2 regions of the Lacimicrobium alkaliphilum genome follow, and region 2 is predicted to be linked to the other one. Evidence: predicted binding sites of a transcription regulator. Region 2 holds the regulator's gene; the other holds the start of a gene.

Region 1 (10,440 bases), 850 kb from region 2:
TGGAGCAATCAGGTAGCAAAAACGAGGCATACAGGGTATTACTGCGCTCTGCCCTGTGGCAAGAAGATCTTTGTCTATAGACGTGGCATTTTGATATAGCTGTTAGCTTATTACTGAATAATTTTAATAATAATTATCTATATGTTGGCCTGTTTCATTTATCAGTGCGTAAGCTAGTTATAGAACTGACAGATAGGTTGGAGTAACGATGTCTGAGTCATTTAAACAAGTTCCTCAGAGCCCGATGACCCAAAGTGGAATAGGACGGGTGATCCCCTGTAAAAAGCTTGAAGCCGGTGATCCGGTAAAGTGGCTGGTACTGGGCTGGCGTGATCTGGCCCGGGCACCAGCACTCACGGCATTCTATGGGCTGATCTTTGCGGCTATTCCCTGGTTTATCACTTATCTTGTTACGCTCACCGGCTGGCATCTGGTGATCCTGCCATCCATCGTGTGTTTTATGCTGATAGGTCCTTTTTTAGCTGCCGGGCTTTATGATATCAGTTGGGAGCTTGAAAAAGGTCACAAGCCAAGCCTGTGGCACAGTATCAAAGCGGTAAAACGCAATGCCGTTAACGAGTGGGGCTTTGGCATTTTACTAGCGGTACTGATGATTTTCTGGTTAAGGGTGGCATCCCTTATCCATGCTCTCTATCCCCCTTATCTGGAAGAAAACCTGCAAAACCTGTTGCCATTTCTGGCGCTGGGGACGGTGATAGGTGCCGGTTTTACGTTATTGGTGTTTTTTATCAGTGCCTTTACTCAGCCTGTGCTGATGGAGCGTCGGGTCGATCTGGCTACTGCGGTTCTGACCAGTATGCATGCGGTGTGGATCAACAAGGTACCTATGCTGATCTGGGCGGCGATTATTGCTACCAGTGTCGGAATTGGTTTTATCACTGGTTTTGCCGGCTTTATTATTCTGATGCCCCTGATCGGTTATGCCACCTGGCACGGCTATATCGATACCATTGAAGTAAAACGTGGTCGCCATTATGAGTAGGGCGCAGTGCGGTTAACCCAGTTTAATTACCAGATCTGACTTTGGGATACAGCAACAGGGCAGAATTTCATCGTCATCAATGTAGGCCAGGGGATCGGTGATATATTCCACCTCGCCACTGACCAGTCTGGTACGACAGGCGCCACAGAAGCCTTCGCGGCAATGAGAATGCACCTCGAGCCGATGTGACTCGAGGCTTTCCAGTAAAGAACATTCGCTGTGACAGGGTAGCGATGGTGTCGAGTTGTCCAGGCTGACCTGATAGATTATGCGGGCTTTCTCCATGACCTCAGAGATCGAAATCTCCGAAGTCATCGGCATTCACTTCACTGTCAATCTGTCCGACCAGATAGGAGCTGATTTCAGATTCCTGTGGTGCCACCTGAACATTGTCGGAATTGAGGTAATTGTTCATCCAGGGCAGGGGATTAGTGGTAACCTCAAAAGGCGAGTCCATGCCGATGGCTGACATTCTGTGGGTGGCAATAAACTCCACATACTGGCACAGAATATCTTTGTTCAGGCCAATCATGGAACCATGCTGGAACAGGTAGCTGGCCCATTGTTTTTCCTGCTCAACGGCTTTGATAAAGATATCTCTTGCCTGATCGTGACATTCCTCTGCGATTTCCTGCATTTCTGGATCATCTTTGCCCTTCGCCCACAGATTAAGGATATGCTGAGTCGAGGTCAGGTGCAGGTTTTCATCTCTGGCGATCAGACGGATAATTTTCGAATTGCCTTCCATCATTTCGCGCTCAGCAAAGGCAAAGGTACAGGCAAAGGACACATAGAAACGAATGGCTTCAAGGGCGTTCACCGAATTCATACACAGATACAGCTTTTTCTTCAGCTCGCGCTGATTAATCAGATAGTCCTGGCCATCCACATGATGCCTGCCTTCCCCCTGAGTTTGCCAAAGCTGTGTGGCAAAAATCAGATCGTCATAGTAGCGTGAAATATCTGTGGCCCTCAGTTTGATCTCTTCATTGAGGACGATATCTTCGAATACCTCACTGGGATCGGAAAACAGGTTGCGCAGTATGTGGGTATAAGAGCGGGAATGAATGGTTTCAAAGAAAGACCAGGTTTCAATCCAGGTTTCCAGCTCAGGCAGTGACACAATAGGCAGAAAGGCGATATTCGGGCTGCGGCCCTGCACTGAGTCGAGCAAGGTCTGATATTTCAGATTGGAAATAAAAATATGTTTTTCTGAGTCGGTCAGCTTCTGGAAATCTACCCTGTCTTTACTGACATCCACTTCTTCGGGGCGCCAGAAAAAAGAGATCTGCTTTTCAATAAGCTTCTCGAAAATGCTGTGTTTTTGCTGATCATAACGGGCAACGTTGACCGGATTGCCGAAGAACATCGGCTCTGTCAGCGGGTTGGAAACTTGTTGGTTAAAGGTGGTGTATTTCATTGATTGTTCGATTTAGTGATTCTGATAATCCATTGGCAATGGTATCCAGAGATACCACTGCCAATACCCGGTGCTGTCTATATCTTGCAGGCGCCGCCTGCACAGTCATCATCTTCTTCGACCACAGCCTCCACTGCCGGACGCTCCGCCTTTTTGGCAACCATCTCCCCCTGCGTATCTGAAGCACCATCACGGGTGTTGTGGTAATACAGGGTTTTTACACCCAGCTTATAGGCGGTCAGCAAATCCTTAAGCAGCAATTTCATCGGTACCTTACCGCCTTCATATTTGCCCGGGTCATAGCTGGTGTTGGCCGAAATGGTCTGATCGACAAATTTCTGCATAATGGCCACCAGTTGCAGATAACCGTCGTTGGACGGAATATCCCACAGCAGTTCATACTGGTTTTTAAGCCTGTCGTATTCCGGCACTACCTGTTTCAGCACCCCGTCCTTACTGGACTTGATACTGATATGGCCGCGCGGTGGTTCAATACCATTGGTGGCATTGGATATCTGTGACGAGGTCTCTGAGGGCATCAGTGCCGACAAGGTGCTGTTCCGCAGCCCGTGTTGTTGAATGGCTTCGCGCAAACCGTCCCAGTCATAATGTAATGGCTCATTACAAATACCGTCGAGATCCTTTTTATAACTGTCTATGGGCATCACGCCTTTGGCATAGGTGGTCTCATTAAACTTAGGACAGGCGCCTTTTTCTCTGGCCAGATTGTTGGAGGCTTTTAACAGATAATACTGAATCGCCTCAAAGGTTCTGTGTACCAGACCATTAGCGCTGCCATCGGAATAGCGAACGCCGTGCTTGGCCAGATAATAGGCAAAATTGATCACCCCCACACCCAGAGTGCGGCGACCCATGGTGGCGTTATAGGCAGCCGGAACAGGGTAGTCCTGATAATCCAGCAGGCTGTCCAGTGCCCTGACGGCCAGCTCAGCCATTTCTTCCAGCTCATCGAGGTTTTCGATGGCGCCAAGATTAAAAGCGGAGAGGGTACACAGGGCAATCTCACCATTTTCATCGTTAACGTGCTCAAGGGGCTTGGTGGGCAGTGCGATTTCCAGACACAAATTGCTCTGGCGTACCGGTGCCACCCGGGGATCAAAGGGGCTATGGGTATTGCAGTGATCCACATTCTGCAGATAGATACGCCCGGTGCTGGCCCGCTCCTGCATAAATAAACTGAACAGCTCTACGGCCTTGATACGCTTCTTGCGAATGGCCGGATCCTGCTCATATTTCACATACAGCTGCTCGAACTTATCCTGATCGGCAAAAAAGGCGTCATACAATCCCGGTACATCGGAGGGGCTGAACAAGGTGATATGTTCATCCTTGATCAGGCGCTGATACATCAGCTTATTGAACTGTACGCCGTAATCTAAGTGCCGCACCCGGTTCTCTTCCACACCGCGGTTATTTTTCAGTACCAGCAGGGATTCCACTTCCAGATGCCAAAGGGGATAAAACAGCGTCGCGGCACCGCCACGAACGCCGCCCTGAGAGCAGCTTTTTACTGCGGTCTGGAAATACTTGTAGAAGGGCAAACAGCCGGTATGAAAGGCCTCGCCGCCACGGATAGGGCTACCCAGGGCCCGGATACGACCTGCGTTAATGCCGATACCGGCGCGCTGGCTGACGTATTTGACAATGGCACTGGCGGTCGCATTGATAGAGTCCAGGCTGTCACCACATTCGATCAACACACAGGAGCTGAACTGACGGGTGGGTGTGCGCACGCCGGACATAATCGGGGTGGGCAATGAAATCTTGAATTTGGATACCGCATCATAAAAACGCCGGATGTAATCCATACGGCTGTCTTTGGGGTAATTGGCAAACAGGCAGGCCGCTACCAGAATGTACAGAAACTGGGCGCTTTCATAAATCTCACCGGTCACCCGGTTTTGCACCAGATATTTGCCTTCAAGTTGTTTGACCGCAGCATAACTGAAATTCATATCCCGCCAGTGATCAAGATATTCATCCATCTGTTCAAATTCGGCCTGGGTATAATCTTCCAACAGGTGATGATCGTATTTACCCTTATCCACCATCTTTGCAACATGCTGATAAAGGGCCGGGGGTTCAAATTGTCCGTAAGCCTTCTTGCGCAGATGGAAAATCGCCAGTCTGGCGGCCAGATACTGATAGTCGGGGCTCTCTTTGGAGATCAGATCTGCCGCCGATTTAATCAGGGTTTCATGGATATCAGAGGTCTTAATGCCATCATAAAACTGGATGTGGGCCTTTATCTCAACCTGGGAGACGGACACATTCTGCAATCCCTCAGCAGCCCAGGTGATGACTTTATGAATTTTATCCAGATCAAGGTGCTCTTGTTCGCCAGAGCGTTTGGTAACGAGAAGCGTATTATTCATGCCGGTAGCCGTCTTTGTTGTTATCTGTTTAGCGCACTTTAGGCGCAGCTTTAGTGTACTGCGCGGAGGAGTATCCGATGTATGTAAGCTATCATGCAACATACAGCAAGACACAAGATAGTGAGGTTTTTGACTATATGCAACCCAATATCTGGTGTTTTATTCGTCATTCAAACACAAGGGCTCAGGCAGGTTAGTAGCGACTCACTGAGCAGTGGCGAACAATAAGCCATGTTCAGGAATGCAATAGGCAGAACAGAGATATTTAACTAATAAAATATTTACTTCCAAAAAACTATTTCGCTATGCGAATAAGATCTATAGGTTATTTTTCAGTCGCGTTCCCGGCAGAAATCAGCCGTTTTTATGAACTGAGATACTCCAGTAGTTGATCAGGCCGGCTGATCCTCAGTGCTGTGTCCCATTGATGGGGATATTCACTGGGGCAGATATAGCCGTACTCTGCCAGTACAGGCACCATTGAGGCCGCTCTGGCGGCCTGCATATCCCGTTCGGCGTCACCGATATACCAGATGCAGCCAGGATCCACTGCCAGTTCTTTTTGCGCCAGAAGTAGCTGTGCCGGGTGGGGTTTACGCTGAGGCAGTGTGTCACCACTGATAACGACATCAGCCTGACTTAACTCCGGGAAATGCTGCAATAAGGGAATGGTCAGATGCCCCGGCTTGTTGGTGACGATCCCCCATGGCAGACCGGCTTCTTCCAGCCCGGCAATCAACAACGCCACGCCGTCAAACAGGCAGGTATGCTGTTGCAACTGACGGGCGTAGTAGCGCAGAAAATCTGTCCGCAGCTGATCATAATTCAGGCTCTCCAGTCTTTCGCCAAAACCCAGACTAAGCATACCTTTGGCGCCATGGGAGGCAATGGGCCGGTACTCGCTGTAATGTCGTGGTGGTAAATCGTGCTGTTTGAGCATCAGATTCAGTGCATTACCCATATCCCGGGCGGTATCCAGTAAGGTACCGTCGAGATCAAAAAGTATTGCCCTGGGTGAGCTTAAATTATTCATCATCGGGACGGTGACAGTGCAGCAGGTAGTTCACATCCACATTTTTATCCGACAGGTAGTATTCTCCACTTAGCGGATTTAGGTGCAGGCCCTGAATATTCCTGCATAACAGCTCGGTGTGATCCAGCCAGCCCATCAATTCACTGGGGCGGATAAACTTGCTGTGTTGATGGGTGCCTTTAGGTACCAGATTAAGTAGATATTCGGCGCCGACAATGGCCATCAGATAAGATTTGATATTGCGGTTCAGAGTGGAGAAAAACACCTGACCACCGGGTTTTACCAGTCTGGCGCAAGCCGCTACCACAGATTGCGGATCCGGCACATGTTCCAGCATCTCCATACAGGTGACGACCTCGAACTCCCCGGCGTGTTTGTGGGCAAAGTCTTCCACTGTACTCAGCTGGTAGTCAACTTTTACGCCGCTTTCCAGTCCATGCAGTCTGGCCACTTCAAGGGCATCTCTGGCCATATCCAGGCCGGTTACCTGTGCGCCCTGTGCCGCCATACTCTCAGCCAGAATGCCACCGCCACAGCCGACATCCAGGGCCTTTTTACCAAAGAGTCCCTGGCTGTGCCGGGCAATATAATCCAGACGCAACGGATTGATCTGATGCAGAGGTTTAAATTCTCCGTCGAGATCCCACCAGCGGCTGGCAAGGGCAGAAAATTTATCAATTTCCTGTTGATCCACATTCTGTTGCAGTGTTTCTGATGGGGCACTCTGTTGCGACATCGTATGCTCTTCCGGCTGATAAATACGGGACATCAGTATAAACTTCTGCCGCAGGCATGGATAGGCCTGAATGAGCAGTATATAAGCAATCAGCGGCTATTTATTTGCAAATTTAGGTGGTACTATTGAGGGCTACCAAAACCCTAAACGAAACCAATAAATTTACCGGAACCTGTTAACGGCATTTGCTGAAGTCAAGACCGGAAGATGTAGATTATAAAAAAGGGAACAGGGCTGTATATGACTGATCGCGCCAAAGAAATTCTCCCCATTAATATTGAAGATGAGCTGAAAAGCTCTTATCTGGATTATGCTATGAGCGTTATCGTGGGCCGGGCTTTGCCTGATGTTCGCGATGGACTGAAGCCGGTGCACAGACGTGTGCTGTTTGCCATGAATGAGCTGAAAAACGACTTTAACAAGCCGTATAAGAAATCAGCCCGTGTGGTCGGGGACGTCATAGGTAAATATCACCCCCATGGTGATTCTGCGGTATATGACACTATTGTGCGTATGGCCCAGCCTTTTTCCCTGCGTTATATGCTGGTCGATGGTCAGGGTAACTTCGGTTCGGTAGACGGCGACTCAGCAGCGGCAATGCGTTATACCGAAGTGCGCATGGCCAAGATATCCCATGAGTTACTGGCCGATCTGGAAAAAGAAACGGTCAATTTTGTACCTAACTATGACGGTACCGAACATATCCCAGAGGTCCTGCCGACCAAAGTCCCGAATCTGCTGGTGAATGGCTCCTCCGGTATCGCCGTAGGTATGGCGACCAATATTCCGCCCCATAACCTCACCGAAGTGATTACCGGTTGTATCGCGCTGATCAATAACCCGGATATCAGTATCGAAGAACTGATGCAGTATATTCCCGGGCCGGATTTCCCTACAGCCGCCATGATCAGTGGCCGCAAGGGCATAGAAGAAGCCTATCGTACCGGTCGTGGCCGCATCTATCTCAGGGCCAAGGCGGAGATAGAAACTGAAGACAATGGTAAAGAAACCATTATCGTCAATGAGATCCCTTATCAGGTCAACAAGGCCCGTCTGATTGAAAAGATTGCCGAGCTGGTTAAAGAGAAGAAGATTGAAGGCATCTCGGCGCTGCGTGATGAGTCGGATAAAGACGGTATGCGTATCGTCGTTGAGGTAAAACGCAACGAGTCGGCAGAAGTCCTGTTAAATCACCTTTACGCCCAGACTCAGTTGCAGACAGTGTTTGGTATCAATATGGTGGCGCTGGATAACACCCAGCCGAAGATTTTTAATCTTAAAGAAATCCTCGAATGCTTCGTATTGCACCGCCGTGAAGTAGTGACCCGCCGTACCGTATTTGAACTGCGCAAAGCCAGAGACCGTGCCCATATCCTCGAAGGGCTGGCGGTGGCTCTGGCCAATATCGACCCGATTATCGCACTGATCAAGGCCTCACAAAGCCCCGCTGATGCCAAAGCCTCTCTGGTGGCGCAGGGCTGGGCCCTGGGCGATGTGGCCGATATGCTGGAAAGAGCCGGGGTGGATGCGGCACGCCCAGACTGGCTTGAGCCGGAATTCGGTATTCGTGATGGTCAGTATTATCTCACCGAAGCTCAGGCCCAGGCGATTCTGGAATTGCGTCTGCATAAACTGACGGGTCTTGAACATGACAAGATCCTGGCTGAGTATAAAGAACTGCTGGAGCTTATCGCCGAGCTGATGCATATCCTTGCCAGTCCCGAACGCCTGATGGAAGTGATTCGCGAAGAGCTTGAAAAAATCCGTGATGAATACGGCGACGAGCGCCGTACTGAGATCACCGCCGCCAGCCATGATATCGATATCGAAGATCTGATCGAACGTGAAGAGGTGGTAGTGACCTTGTCTCACGAAGGCTACGTGAAGTATCAGCGTCTGGCCGACTACGAGGCCCAGAAACGTGGCGGTAAAGGCAAGTCTGCGACCAAAATGAAAGATGAAGATTTCATCAATAAATTATTGGTCGCCAATACTCACGATTATATTCTGTGCTTTTCTACCCGTGGCCGTTTGTACTGGATTAAAACCTATCGTTTACCACTGGCCGGACGTAATGCCAGAGGGCGGCCGATAGTGAATATTCTGCCGCTTGAAGAAAACGAACGTATCACCGCCATGCTGCCTATCAGCGAGTTTGTGGACGACAGATATGTACTGATGGCCACAGCCTTTGGTACGGTGAAAAAGACTGAGCTCAGTCAGTATTCCCGCCCACGTGCCAGCGGTATTATTGCGGTTAACCTGAATGATGGCGATGAGCTGATCGGTGTGGCGCTGACCGACGGTCAGAGCGATATCATGCTGTTTTCTGATGCCGGCAAAGTGGTGCGCTTCAATGAAAAAGTGCGTGACTCCGAAACCGGTCAGGTCAAAATCGACCCCGAAAGCGGTGATGAAATCCTGGCCTTAAGGCCAATGGGACGCACGGCAACCGGGGTGCGGGGTATCCGCCTGCAGGATAACCAGAAAGTGGTTTCTCTTATCGTGCCCCAGGGTGACGGTGCGGTGCTGACTGTGACGGAGAATGGTTTCGGTAAACGTACGCCACTGGAGGACTACCCGGCCAAGAGCCGTGCCACACAGGGTGTTGTCTCTATTAAAGTCTCCGAGCGCAACGGCGCAGTAGTCGGCGCAGTGCAGGTTGATGAATCCGACGAGATTATGTTGATCAGTGACCAGGGCACATTAGTGCGCACCCGGGTATCTGAAGTGTCAACGGTAGGCCGTAATACGCAGGGCGTGCGCCTGATCCGTACCGGTGAAAATGAACATGTGGTCGGCTTACAACGAATAGAAGAGGTAGATGCCTCTGATGCCCTGGCTGAGGAAGAAGGCTTACAAACAGAGGGGCAGCAGAGTGAGCAAACCGAAACCGATGCTGATAACAACGACGGCACAATAACGACAGAAGATTGAGCCGGAGGAATTAAGCCTCGCTAAGAAGGTTACATCCTCTTAAATAGGTATATACCCAGGTAACCTCAGATTCGTATTTTGATGTGGCTTGGGTATTTAAACGGGCGGTCTTATAAGACCGCTCGTTTGTGTGTATGAGAGTATCAATGAGCAAGGTGTATAATTTTTGTGCCGGCCCTGCCATGTTACCGGAGCCGGTAATGGAGCAGGCCAAAGAAGAATTACTCGACTGGCAGGGCCATGGCTGTTCCGTGATGGAACTGAGCCATCGCAGCAAAGCCTTTGTGGATGTGGCGCAGCAGGCCGAGGCGGATTTGCGGGAGCTACTGGGTATTCCTGATGATTACCGTGTGCTCTTTACCCACGGTGGTGGCCGAGGGCAGTTTTCAGCGGTCCCCATGAATTTAAGCCGGCAAGGCCAGCGGGCCGATTATCTGGTGTCAGGTTCCTGGTCCGCTGCAGCGCTCGCTGAAGCGGAAAAATATCTGACTCCCAATCGGGTCGCTGAAGTGCAGGTGGTGGACGGCTTAAAGCGGGTATCTGATGCCAGTAGCTGGGATCTTGATGCGGATGCCGCCTATTTTCATTATTGTCCGAACGAAACGGTTGATGGCATTGCTATTGATGGGATTCCGGATACCGGTGATGTGCCGATCGTGGCTGATATGTCTTCAACTATCCTGTCTGGTCCTTTGGATGTATCCCGTTTTGGTCTCATTTATGCCGGTGCCCAAAAGAATATCGGCCCGTCCGGTTTATCTGTGGTCATCGTTAACGATGCCCTGCTGGGTCAGGCCAGAGCGCAGACGCCCTCTATTTTTGATTACCAGTTACAGGCTGAGCAGGGCTCGATGTTCAATACCCCGCCTACTTTTGCCTGGTATCTGGCCGGTCTGGTATTTAAATGGCTGAAAA
Region 2 (10,440 bases):
TTTTTCAAAGGCTGCTGGATGCCCGATAACAGCACTCGGGCATGACTGAATGTCTTTCCCGCATGTTGTTGGCGGAAACCCAGTGTCTTTGCGACTAACCTTGTACTAAATGACAGAAACTCCTTCATCACAGATATACTGAGATCTAGAAGGTCTTTTTATTTCAGCGCCCCTGCGAGATCTTTATAACTTTTTTAATGATCTCGCAGAGGCGCAGAGTTGTAGGTCGGAATTTATTCCGACAGACGTTTTGGAGCCCATCATCATTGTCGGATTGAAATCCGATCTACAGCAGTCGTAACCCTTATAAAGCTAAGCGGAATTCAGGGCATATAGATCCCGCAATCCGCTCCGCTGCTTGCAGGCTACCCCGTCATTCTGATGAAAATCAGGATCTCGTAAAGCCAGCCGTGCAGGAAGGGATAACTATTCAGGTGTCTGATAAAGTTACCGGGTCAGGCCCGGCACGACGGGAAAAGTAAAGGGAGTAAATCCTCCGTAAAGGCGTGGCTTTACGGCATGCAACTTTGCTGATGGCAAAGCAGGGCATCCTTGCCCTGTGTTGTCGGGCCCTATTTGGTGATTTTCTTGTACTTCAGACGATGAGGTTCAACGACGTCCTTACCAAAGTTGTCTTTCAGCCAGGCTTCGTAATCGGTGTAGTTACCTTCATAGAAGTTCACTTTACCTTCGTCCCGGTAATCGAGAATATGAGTGGCGACCCGGTCGAGGAACCAGCGGTCGTGCGAGATCACCATGGCACAGCCGGGGAATTCCAGCAGGGCTTCTTCTAAGGCCCGCAGGGTTTCCACATCCAGATCGTTGGTGGGCTCATCAAGCAGCAATACGTTGCCACCGGCTTTTAATAACTCGGCCAGATGGACCCTGTTGCGCTCACCACCGGAGAGATCTTTGATGTATTTCTGCTGGTCGTTACCTTTGAAGTTAAAACGGCTGACGTAGGCGCGGCTGTTTACCTCAAAATTACCGATACGGATAATATCCTGACCATCTGAGATCTGCTGCCACACCGTTTTCTCGCCATCCAGGTGGTCGCGGAACTGATCGACACTGGCCAGTTTGACGGTATCGCCGAGGCTGATAGTGCCGCTGTCAGGTTGTTCTTCACCGCTTAACATTCTGAACAGTGTGGATTTACCGGCGCCATTGGGGCCGATAATGCCAACGATGGCGCCTTTGGGCACACTGAAACTGAGATCATCGATCAGTACTCTGTCACCATAAGACTTGGTCAGGTGCTCCACATCGATAACTTTATCGCCGAGGCGATCACCGGGCGGAATAAACAGCTCATTGGTTTCATTACGCTTCTGATAATCGTTGCTGGAGAGCTCTTCAAAGCGCGCCATACGTGCCTTGCTTTTGGCCTGACGGCCTTTGGGGTTAGTGCGTACCCACTCCAGTTCCTGTTTGATGGAACGCTGACGGGCCTGTTCGCCTCGTTCTTCCTGTTGCAGACGCTTGTCTTTTTGTTCCAGCCAGGAGGAATAGTTGCCTTCCCAGGGAATGCCATGGCCGCGATCCAGCTCCAGGATCCAGCCGGCCACATTATCCAGAAAATAGCGGTCGTGGGTAATGGCCACGACTGTGCCTTCATAATCATGTAAAAAGCGTTCTAACCAGGCCACGGATTCGGCATCCAGGTGGTTGGTGGGCTCGTCAAGCAGCAGCATATCGGGCTTTTCCAGCAGTAACCGGCACAGGGCCACCCGGCGACGCTCACCGCCAGAGAGTTTGCTGACTTCTGCATCCCAGGGGGGCAGGCGCAGAGCATCGGCGGCTCTTTCCAGTGCGTTGTCGAGGTTGTGGCCGTCTTTGGCCTGAATGATTGCTTCCAGTTCGCCCTGCTCTTTGGCCAGGGCGTCGAAGTCGGCATTCTCATCAGCATAGGCTGCATAGACTTCATCCAGACGTTTGAGCGCATGCACCACATCGCTGAAGGCTTCTTCAACATTGCCGCGCACATCTTTGCTCTCATCCAGTTTCGGCTCCTGTGGCAGGTAGCCGATATTGATGCCGGGCTGAGGCCTGGCTTCACCTTCAATTTCCTTGTCCAGTCCGGCCATGATGCGCAGCAGGGTGGATTTACCGGCGCCATTTAAGCCCAGTACGCCGATCTTGGCGCCGGGGAAAAAGCTCAGGGAAATATCTTTGAGGATCTGACGCTTGGGCGGAACAATTTTGCCCACTCTGTGCATGGTGTAGACGTATTGGGACATAGTTGACTCTTATATCAGTTTCGGAGGATATATGGCCCGCTATTCTAAACCAGTTGTTACCGGGGTTAAAAGGTAAGTCTGCGATAAAGGCGTTGATCTGATTGTCTGCCTAAGCTGTACTTTAACCGGAAAATGGCTAGAATATGGCCTCTTTTTATCCCGTCCAACACCCGAGGAGAGACGATGCTTTCACGCGATATGAAGATTGCCGATTTTGACCCTGAATTATGGCAAGCCATAGAAAAAGAGACAGAGCGTCAGGAGCAGCATATTGAGCTGATCGCATCAGAGAATTATTGCAGCCCCAGAGTATTGCAGGCGCAGGGTTCTCAGCTGACCAATAAATACGCCGAAGGCTACCCGCACAAGCGCTATTACGGTGGCTGCGAATACGTGGATATCGCCGAAGATCTGGCCATCGAGCGGGCCAAACAGCTGTTTGGTGCCGATTATGCCAATGTGCAGCCTCATTCAGGCTCACAGGCTAACTCTGCGGTGTTTATGGCGCTGCTGAATGCCAACGACACTGTACTGGGCATGAGTCTGGCCCACGGCGGCCACCTGACTCACGGCGCCAAAGTGAGCTTTTCCGGTAAGACCTACAATGCGGTGCAGTACGGCCTGAATGAGGAAACCGGTGAGGTGGACTACGCTCAGGTGGAAGCGCTGGCACTGGAGCATAAGCCGAAGATGATTATCGCCGGTTTCTCCGCTTATTCAGGGATCATGGACTGGTCGAAATTCCGTGCTATCGCCGATAAAGTGGGTGCCTATCTGCTGGTGGATATGGCCCATGTTGCCGGTCTGATTGCTGCCGGTGAGTACCCCAATCCGTTGCCCCACGCCCATGTGGTCACCACCACTACCCATAAAACCCTGGCGGGCCCCCGCGGCGGTCTGATTCTGTCCTCCTGTGGTGATGAAGATATTTACAAGAAACTTAACAGCTCTGTGTTCCCCGGTAATCAGGGCGGCCCGCTGTGCCATGTGATTGCAGCTAAAGCCGTGGCTTTTAAAGAAGCACTGGAGCCTGAGTTTAAGACCTACCAGCAGCAGGTGGTGAAAAACGCCAAGGCGATGGTGAAGGTGATGCAGGAACGTGGTTACAAGATTGTTTCCGGTGGTACCGAGAATCATCTGTTTCTGCTGGATCTGATCGACAAAGACATCACAGGTAAAGACGCCGATGCCGCGCTGGGCCGTTCTAACATCACCGTGAACAAAAACTCGGTGCCCAACGATCCCCGCTCGCCCTTTGTCACAAGTGGTCTGCGTATCGGTACTCCGGCCATCACCCGTCGTGGCTTTAAAGAAGAGCAGGCGGCGCAGGTGGCTACCTGGATCTGTGATGTACTGGACAACCTCGGTGATGAATCAGTGGAAAGCCGTGTTCGCGGTGAAGTGCTGGCCTTATGTGAGACTTTTCCGGTATATGCCTGAAAGGCAGGCAGAAACTAAGATTGACTAAAAACGCAGCTTCGGCTGCGTTTTTTCTTTTTGGGCTACACTACGTTTATCAATTAATATTTCCGGCCATGGAGGCATGACTGTGGTAAGGATTCTCCCTAAGCTTCCGGTATTTGCCGTTTTTCTGTTGTCCACCCCTTTGTCCGAAGCTCAGCCGGAATTACTGGTGCTGGCAACCCACAGCAGAGTATCCGGAGAATATATCCAACGAACTGAACAGGAGTTGCAGGCAACCAAAGTGGTGCTCTGTGTGCTCAGTAACCTGGGGGTGAAAAGTGAAATCCTGATGTTGCCCTGGGCGCGAGCGAAAAGAGAGCTGGAACGGGGCAATATTGACGGCGTCTTTTTTACGTCACCTACGGAGGTAACCCAATCGCTGCGCTCACAACCCGTGACGCTGGAGCACTGGTATCGTTATCACAGGAAAAATCCAGGGCAGGCTGCGTACGACAGACTCGGAGTGGTCAGAGGAAGTGATATCGAGAATTGGCTGATAGAGCAAGGACAAAAGCCTTATATGCAAGCGCCGGATATGCATCAGTTGCTGGCTCAGTTCACCAGCGGCAGGTTTGACTATTTCGTTGCCGATCGAGACAGGGTGACATTGTTGTTAGCCGACAATGGTATCGACATGGAGAAGAGCTTTGTGCGCTTTGCTGCCAAAACAATCAGCTTCTCAGCTGATGTCGCCAGACAGTATCCCGATTTTATTCATCAGTTCAACAGTCAGATCAGTCAATGTAATCCTCAGGTCACCCGGCTCTCAGAGGCGCAGCAGAAGGCGGCTGTTGAGATTGTTGTTAAAGATCTGGTTAGTCAGCTTTCTGAGGATTTCTTACAACGGGCAGGGCAATATATTTCAGAACATCGGCCTATGAGTGAACCGGCCCTGACAGCCACCGAAGCACAATGGTTACAGGAACTCCGGTCAGGAGAGTATCACCTGATTCAGAACCTGCTTGATGACCCGTTAAGTCAGGTGTTGACCGCTATTGAGGCTGACAGCCGCTTTTTCCGGGAAATTATGTTAACCACTGAGAAGGGGGAATTACTGGCGATGTCTCGCCCAACCAGTGATTACTGGCAGGGCGATGAAGGTAAAATAACAGAACTGACCGGAAGACAGTTCCGGGTCAGTGTCCTGAAGTTTGATGATTCGGTATCTGAGTTTCTTGCTCATGTCAGTTACCGGCTGCCAACACAACAGGGAAGTGTTGTGCTGATCGTCGGACTACAGATCGAAAAACTGTTGCTCAATACACCAAAGATAAACACACCTTAGACTTTAAAGCGCCCCACATTGGTGTTTAAGCCTTTTGCCATGGTGGAGATATTCTCCGCTACCTTGTTGGTGTCACTGACCACTTCCAGACTTTGCTGGGAGAGGCCGTTGAGGCGGGTGATATTGCGGTTTATTTCGTCTACCACGCTGCTTTGCTCTTCGGTGGCGGTGGCGATCTGATAGATCATATCATTGGTCTGACCGACCGCTTCGTCCACATCCGTTAATGCACTCTGGATACGTTTGGAGCTGTCAACCACGTTGTCCACCTGCGAGGTGCCTGACTCAATCGCGTTGACAGCCTGACTGACGCCTTCCTCAAGCCCGACAATCATGCGCTGAATATCTTCGGTGGATTGCTGTGTGCGACTCGCCAGTGTTCTGACTTCGTCAGCAACAACGGCAAAGCCACGACCCTGTTCACCGGCCCGGGCAGCTTCGATGGCGGCGTTTAGCGCCAGTAAATTGGTCTGCTCGGCGATGCCGCGGATAACATCCAGTACCTGCACGATATTTTTGGACTCATCGGCCAGTTTGGTAATCACGGTGCTGGCATAGCCGATGGACTCAGTAAGCTTATTGATACTGGTTACAGACTCATTCACCACATGGCCCGACTGGGTGGTTTTGTCCTTGGCTTTGCGGGTTTCTGTCAATGCATTCTGAGAATTATTGGCCACCTCATGCACGGCGTGGCTTAGCTCATTTACTGCTGTGGCAATTTGTTCCAGGTTGTCATTCTGCTCTTCCGAGATGCTCTGACTTTGCTCTGATGAGGCGTTGAGTTTTAATACGGTGCTGTCCAGTGACTCGGCGTCACTTTTTATCATGCCAATTAAATCCTGCAGCTTTTGCATCAGGCCATTGAACGTCCTGGCCAGATGCGACAACTCATCCTTACCGGAGCAATCAAGCCGACCGGTCAGATCTCCTTCGCCTTCGCTGATGGTGGCGATCATATTGTTTAATTCATTGACTCTGACAGTGATAAGCTTTGGCCCGAGCCAGATGCTGAGGATACAGGCCGTAATAACCAGCAGTATTGCGGTGATCAGAATGCCGGTCTTCCTTGCCGCAGCATTCTGCGCGTCCTCCGTTACCTGATCTGCCACCTGTTTGACCTTAGCCCCTAACACATCATAGTGATTTCGTAGTCTGTTAAAATCCTGCATTACCTCAGTGCTGTTATAAACTACAGCTTCTGCCGCCTGATTATTATCCGCCATCTCAAACACCCGTCGGGCACTGGCATACCAGGTTTTATAATCGGCATCGAAACGTTGTATCTCAGCTCCGATTTCGGGATAGTCTTTTACCAGTACTCGCACCTGATTTAAGCGATCAATAGCCTGCTGCGCGTTTTCCTCGAAGTCAGCCTTATCCTGTTCAGAGCCACTAAGGTTCTGAGCTTTCTTAGCCACATAATTTTGGGATGCGCTCAGTGCCTGATACAGATCTCTGTCGGCATTCAGTCCTGTATCTATGGCATCGATAAAGGTGGTGGAGAGTCGCTCCATATCTTTCGACATACGGTCGCTGTTAGTGATGCTGAGAAGGCTTATAATGATGGTCAGTGTGCTGATAACCAACAGCGGTATCGAGAACTTACTGCGGATAGTCAGATTATTCAGGGTTATCATTTACTGATCTCCTTGTTGCCAGCAGTTCAGTGGCAGATGGTCAAATACATTGGATACACACTAATAATAGACAATATCGCGTAAATTCAACAATATATGACTTATCTGGAGTGTCAGTCTCTTTCCAGAAATCCAATGACTTCTGCGCTGTGGTGACTTATCAGGCTGAAAAGTCAGAAACCGGGGACGATGCGGTCTCAGCCGGGATCTTCTATGGGGATAACACACTTAAGTCAGGTCCTTTGTTTGCGGCATTGGCTCAGGATTTTGATGTTAAGGGCTATGACGTAACCCGTGCCAGTCTGCAGTATCGATTGGGTGATGGGAAACTGGGGGTAATGTTGCAGCGACAAGAGCCAGCTATTGGGGGAGAATCCCGAAGCGGCGGCTTTGTCAGTTACAGTCACAGGGTCGGTAAGTTTGATATCCGCAGTCAGTTTCAGACTATGGAAGATGATCGAACAGTGGATATTGGTCTGGATTATCATCTGGGCAGCAACACCAAGATTTACGCCTGGTTGGCCAGTATTGACGAAGATGAGGTTCCGGATCGCCGCTACCTTGCATTGGGTGTGGAACATAAACTGGCGGTGAATTTCTGAACCCGGAATCAGTGTTAGTCGGTCCGGACAGCAGCATCGCATAGTTTTGTGACTGTTCGGTCTTGTATTTTTTTGCTAAATTAGCCTCTCTTTTTCAGCTTTCAGTCACAAGCCACTCTTTTATGCTCCTGACCCGGAGGAATTATGTTTTGTCCCTTTTGCTCTGAACAGGAAACCAAGGTTATAGATTCGCGGCTGGTGGCTGACGGGCACCAGATACGCCGGCGGCGCGAATGTCTCAAATGCCACGAGCGTTTTACCACTTTTGAAGCGGCGGAGCTGGTGATGCCAAAAGTGGTCAAGCGTGACGGTTCCCGCGAGCCTTTCAATGAAGAGAAACTCAGGGCCGGTTTGCAGCGGGCACTGGAGAAACGCCCCATCAGTACTGAGCAGGTGGAAAAAAGCATTAACAGGATCAAGTCGGAGCTGCGCGCCACCGGCGAGCGGGAGCTGGGCAGCCAGTTTATCGGTAATGTGATTATGGACGCCCTTAAAGAGCTGGATAAAGTGGCCTATGTGCGCTTTGCTTCCGTTTACCGCTCTTTTGAAGATATCCGCGAATTTGGCGAGGAGATTGCCCGCTTAGGTGATCTCAATGGTCACAACGAGGCAAAAGATCCGAAAGGTTCTGACAGCAATGGCTGAATATTCCCGTCTGGATCATCAGATGATGGCGCTGGCGTTAAAACTTGCCAGGGCCGGGCGTTATACGGTTTCTCCTAACCCTATGGTGGGCTGTGTGATTGCCGATCATCAGGGTCAGGTGTTGGGCACGGGCTGGCATCAACGTGCCGGTGAGCCCCATGCGGAGGTCTATGCACTGCGTGAGGCAGGTAGCAAGGCCAGAGGCGCTATTGCTTATGTGACGCTGGAGCCCTGCAGCCACTTTGGGCGCACACCGCCCTGTGCGCAAGCGCTGATAGATGCGGGTGTGAGTAAAGTCATCGCGGCAATTCAGGATCCGAACCCTCAGGTGTCGGGTAAGGGGCTGGCGATGTTGCAACGTGCCGGTATTGAAACCAGAGTGGGGTTGATGCGAGAGCAGGCTAAAACCCTGAACCGGGGGTTTTTCAGCCGTATTGTGCATCATCGGCCCTTTGTAACTCTTAAACTGGCAGCCAGTCTGGATGGTAAAACAGCCATGGCCAACGGCCATAGCCAGTGGATCACCGGTGAGGCGGCAAGACTGGATGTGCAGCATCACCGGGCAAAAAGCTGCGCCCTGCTGACCGGCTCCGGAACCGTGCTGATTGATGATCCCAGTCTGAATATGCGTTTAACTGCCACGGAGCTTGGTATTAACACCACCCCCCGTCAGCCTTTACGAGTAATAGTCGACAGTAAAAATCAGTTAACACCCCGGCATCGCTTGTTTTCACTGCCCGGTGAGATTTTACTTGCCAATAAGCGCGCCAGTCCCCATATATATCCCCGCAGCGTGTATCAGTGGCAATGCCATGATAAAGGACCAAGAGTTGCTCTGCCCGCGCTGATGGCGCATCTGGCACAGCGCGGTATCAGCAATCTTTGGGTGGAAGCCGGTGCTGCGCTGGCCGGCGCATTGCTGGAACATAAACTGGTGGATGAACTGGTGCTGTATCAGGCGCCCAAGCTGATGGGCGATAAAGCCAAAGGCATGGCACTGATGCCCAGTCTCAGCCATATGGATCAGGCCACCAACTTAAGCTGGCAGGATGTCAGGATGGTGGGTGAGGATATTAAACTCACAGCCAGGGTCTGTTATCAGGATCCGGGGAAATGACAACAGAGGTGATCGGTGTTTACAGGTATTATTGAAGCAGTTGGTAAAATTCAGGCGATTACACCCGTCGGCGGCGATGTGCGCCTGACCCTGAGTACCGGCAAACTGGATATGGGCGATGTGGCCCTGGGTGACAGTATTGCCACCAATGGCGTGTGTCTGACAGTGGTGGAATATTCCGACAGTCAGTTTGTGGCGGATCTCTCTACAGAAACCCTGCGCCGCTCCACTTTTGCCGATGCGTCAGTGGGGCAGGTGGTGAATCTGGAAAAAGCCATGCTCGCGTCGACCCGTTTTGGTGGTCATATTGTCAGCGGCCACGTGGATGGCATTGGTGAGGTGCAATCGGTAAGCGAAAAGGGCCGGGCCTGGGAGGTCTGGGTCAAGGCGCCCGATGCGCTGGCAAAATATATGGCCGAGAAAGGTTCGATAACCGTAGATGGTGTCAGCCTCACTATCAATCAGATAGATGGCGCCAGATTTATGCTGACGCTGGTGCCCCATACCATGCAGGAAACCAATATCGGTACTTATCGCCAGGGCACAAAGGTGAATCTGGAAGTGGATGTGATTGCCCGTTACCTTGAGCGTCTGATGCTCGGTGACAAGGCTGCTCATTCAGGTAAAGAGATCGATATGGCCTTTCTGGCAGAGCATGGCTATCTGAAATAACCAAACTAATAACAACAATAATCGACGTCTTTGAGTCCAAAGTGGACCCGGGACAACCCCCTACAAAATTGAGTGGAAACTATGCCGATAAACAGTACACAGGAGATCATCGAAGACATTCGCCAGGGAAAAATGGTGATCCTGATGGACGATGAAGACAGAGAAAATGAAGGGGATCTGATTATGGCGGCAGAGCACGTCACCCCTGAAGCGATTAATTTTATGGTCACCCATGCCCGTGGTCTGGTGTGCCTGCCTATGACAGAAGAGCGCTGCCAGCGCCTGAATCTGCCGCTGATGGTGGACAATAACCGCGCCCAGTTTTCGACTAACTTTACGCTTTCTATAGAAGCGGCAAAAGGTGTCACCACGGGTATCTCTGCTGCAGACAGGGCCACCACCATTAAAGCGGCCGTGGCCAGAGATGCCAAAGCTACAGATATTGTTCAGCCCGGTCATATCTTCCCGCTGATCGCCAAGCCGGGTGGCGTACTCAACCGCGCCGGGCATACCGAGGCCGGGGTGGATCTGGCACGACTCGGCGGCGCCGAGCCGGCCGCTGTGATTGTGGAGATCCTCAATGAAGATGGCACTATGGCCCGTCGCCCGGAACTGGAGCAATTTGCAGAGCGCCACAATATCAAAATTGGCACCATCGCCGATCTGATTGAATACCGGAACCTGAACGAAACCACTATCGAAAAGGTGGCACAGTGTCGTCTGCCCACAGAATTTGGCGAATTTGACCTGATTACCTTCAGGGATGAAATTGACG

The links. Region 2 encodes NrdR, which represses ribonucleotide reductase genes. Its sites were predicted from a motif close to AAACACNANATNTNGTGTTT; they were not measured.
Region 1: nrdA (class 1a ribonucleoside-diphosphate reductase subunit alpha) is a predicted target of NrdR. The motif match lies at 4,960-4,979, and genes of this name have one in related genera.

Annotation. Positions count from the first base shown of each region.
Region 1 covers NZ_CP013650.1:2,181,322-2,191,761, reverse strand. The annotation lists gene AT746_RS09985 (pyridoxal phosphate-dependent aminotransferase) at 1-1, opposite strand, end outside; gene AT746_RS09980 (DUF2189 domain-containing protein) at 209-1,003, shown strand; gene yfaE (class I ribonucleotide reductase maintenance protein YfaE) at 1,016-1,318, opposite strand; gene nrdB (class Ia ribonucleoside-diphosphate reductase subunit beta) at 1,293-2,423, opposite strand; gene nrdA (class 1a ribonucleoside-diphosphate reductase subunit alpha) at 2,501-4,819, opposite strand; gene AT746_RS09960 (HAD family hydrolase) at 5,184-5,855, opposite strand; gene ubiG (bifunctional 2-polyprenyl-6-hydroxyphenol methylase/3-demethylubiquinol 3-O-methyltransferase UbiG) at 5,845-6,588, opposite strand; gene gyrA (DNA topoisomerase (ATP-hydrolyzing) subunit A) at 6,829-9,525, shown strand; gene serC (3-phosphoserine/phosphohydroxythreonine transaminase) at 9,672-10,440, shown strand, end outside.
Region 2 covers NZ_CP013650.1:3,034,276-3,044,715, reverse strand. The annotation lists gene ettA (energy-dependent translational throttle protein EttA) at 573-2,240, opposite strand; gene glyA (serine hydroxymethyltransferase) at 2,424-3,680, shown strand; gene AT746_RS13780 (hypothetical protein) at 3,790-4,989, shown strand; gene AT746_RS13775 (methyl-accepting chemotaxis protein) at 4,986-6,629, opposite strand; gene AT746_RS13770 (porin) at 6,659-7,231, shown strand; gene nrdR (transcriptional regulator NrdR) at 7,376-7,876, shown strand; gene ribD (bifunctional diaminohydroxyphosphoribosylaminopyrimidine deaminase/5-amino-6-(5-phosphoribosylamino)uracil reductase RibD) at 7,869-8,993, shown strand; gene AT746_RS13755 (riboflavin synthase) at 9,009-9,665, shown strand; gene ribBA (bifunctional 3,4-dihydroxy-2-butanone-4-phosphate synthase/GTP cyclohydrolase II) at 9,747-10,440, shown strand, end outside.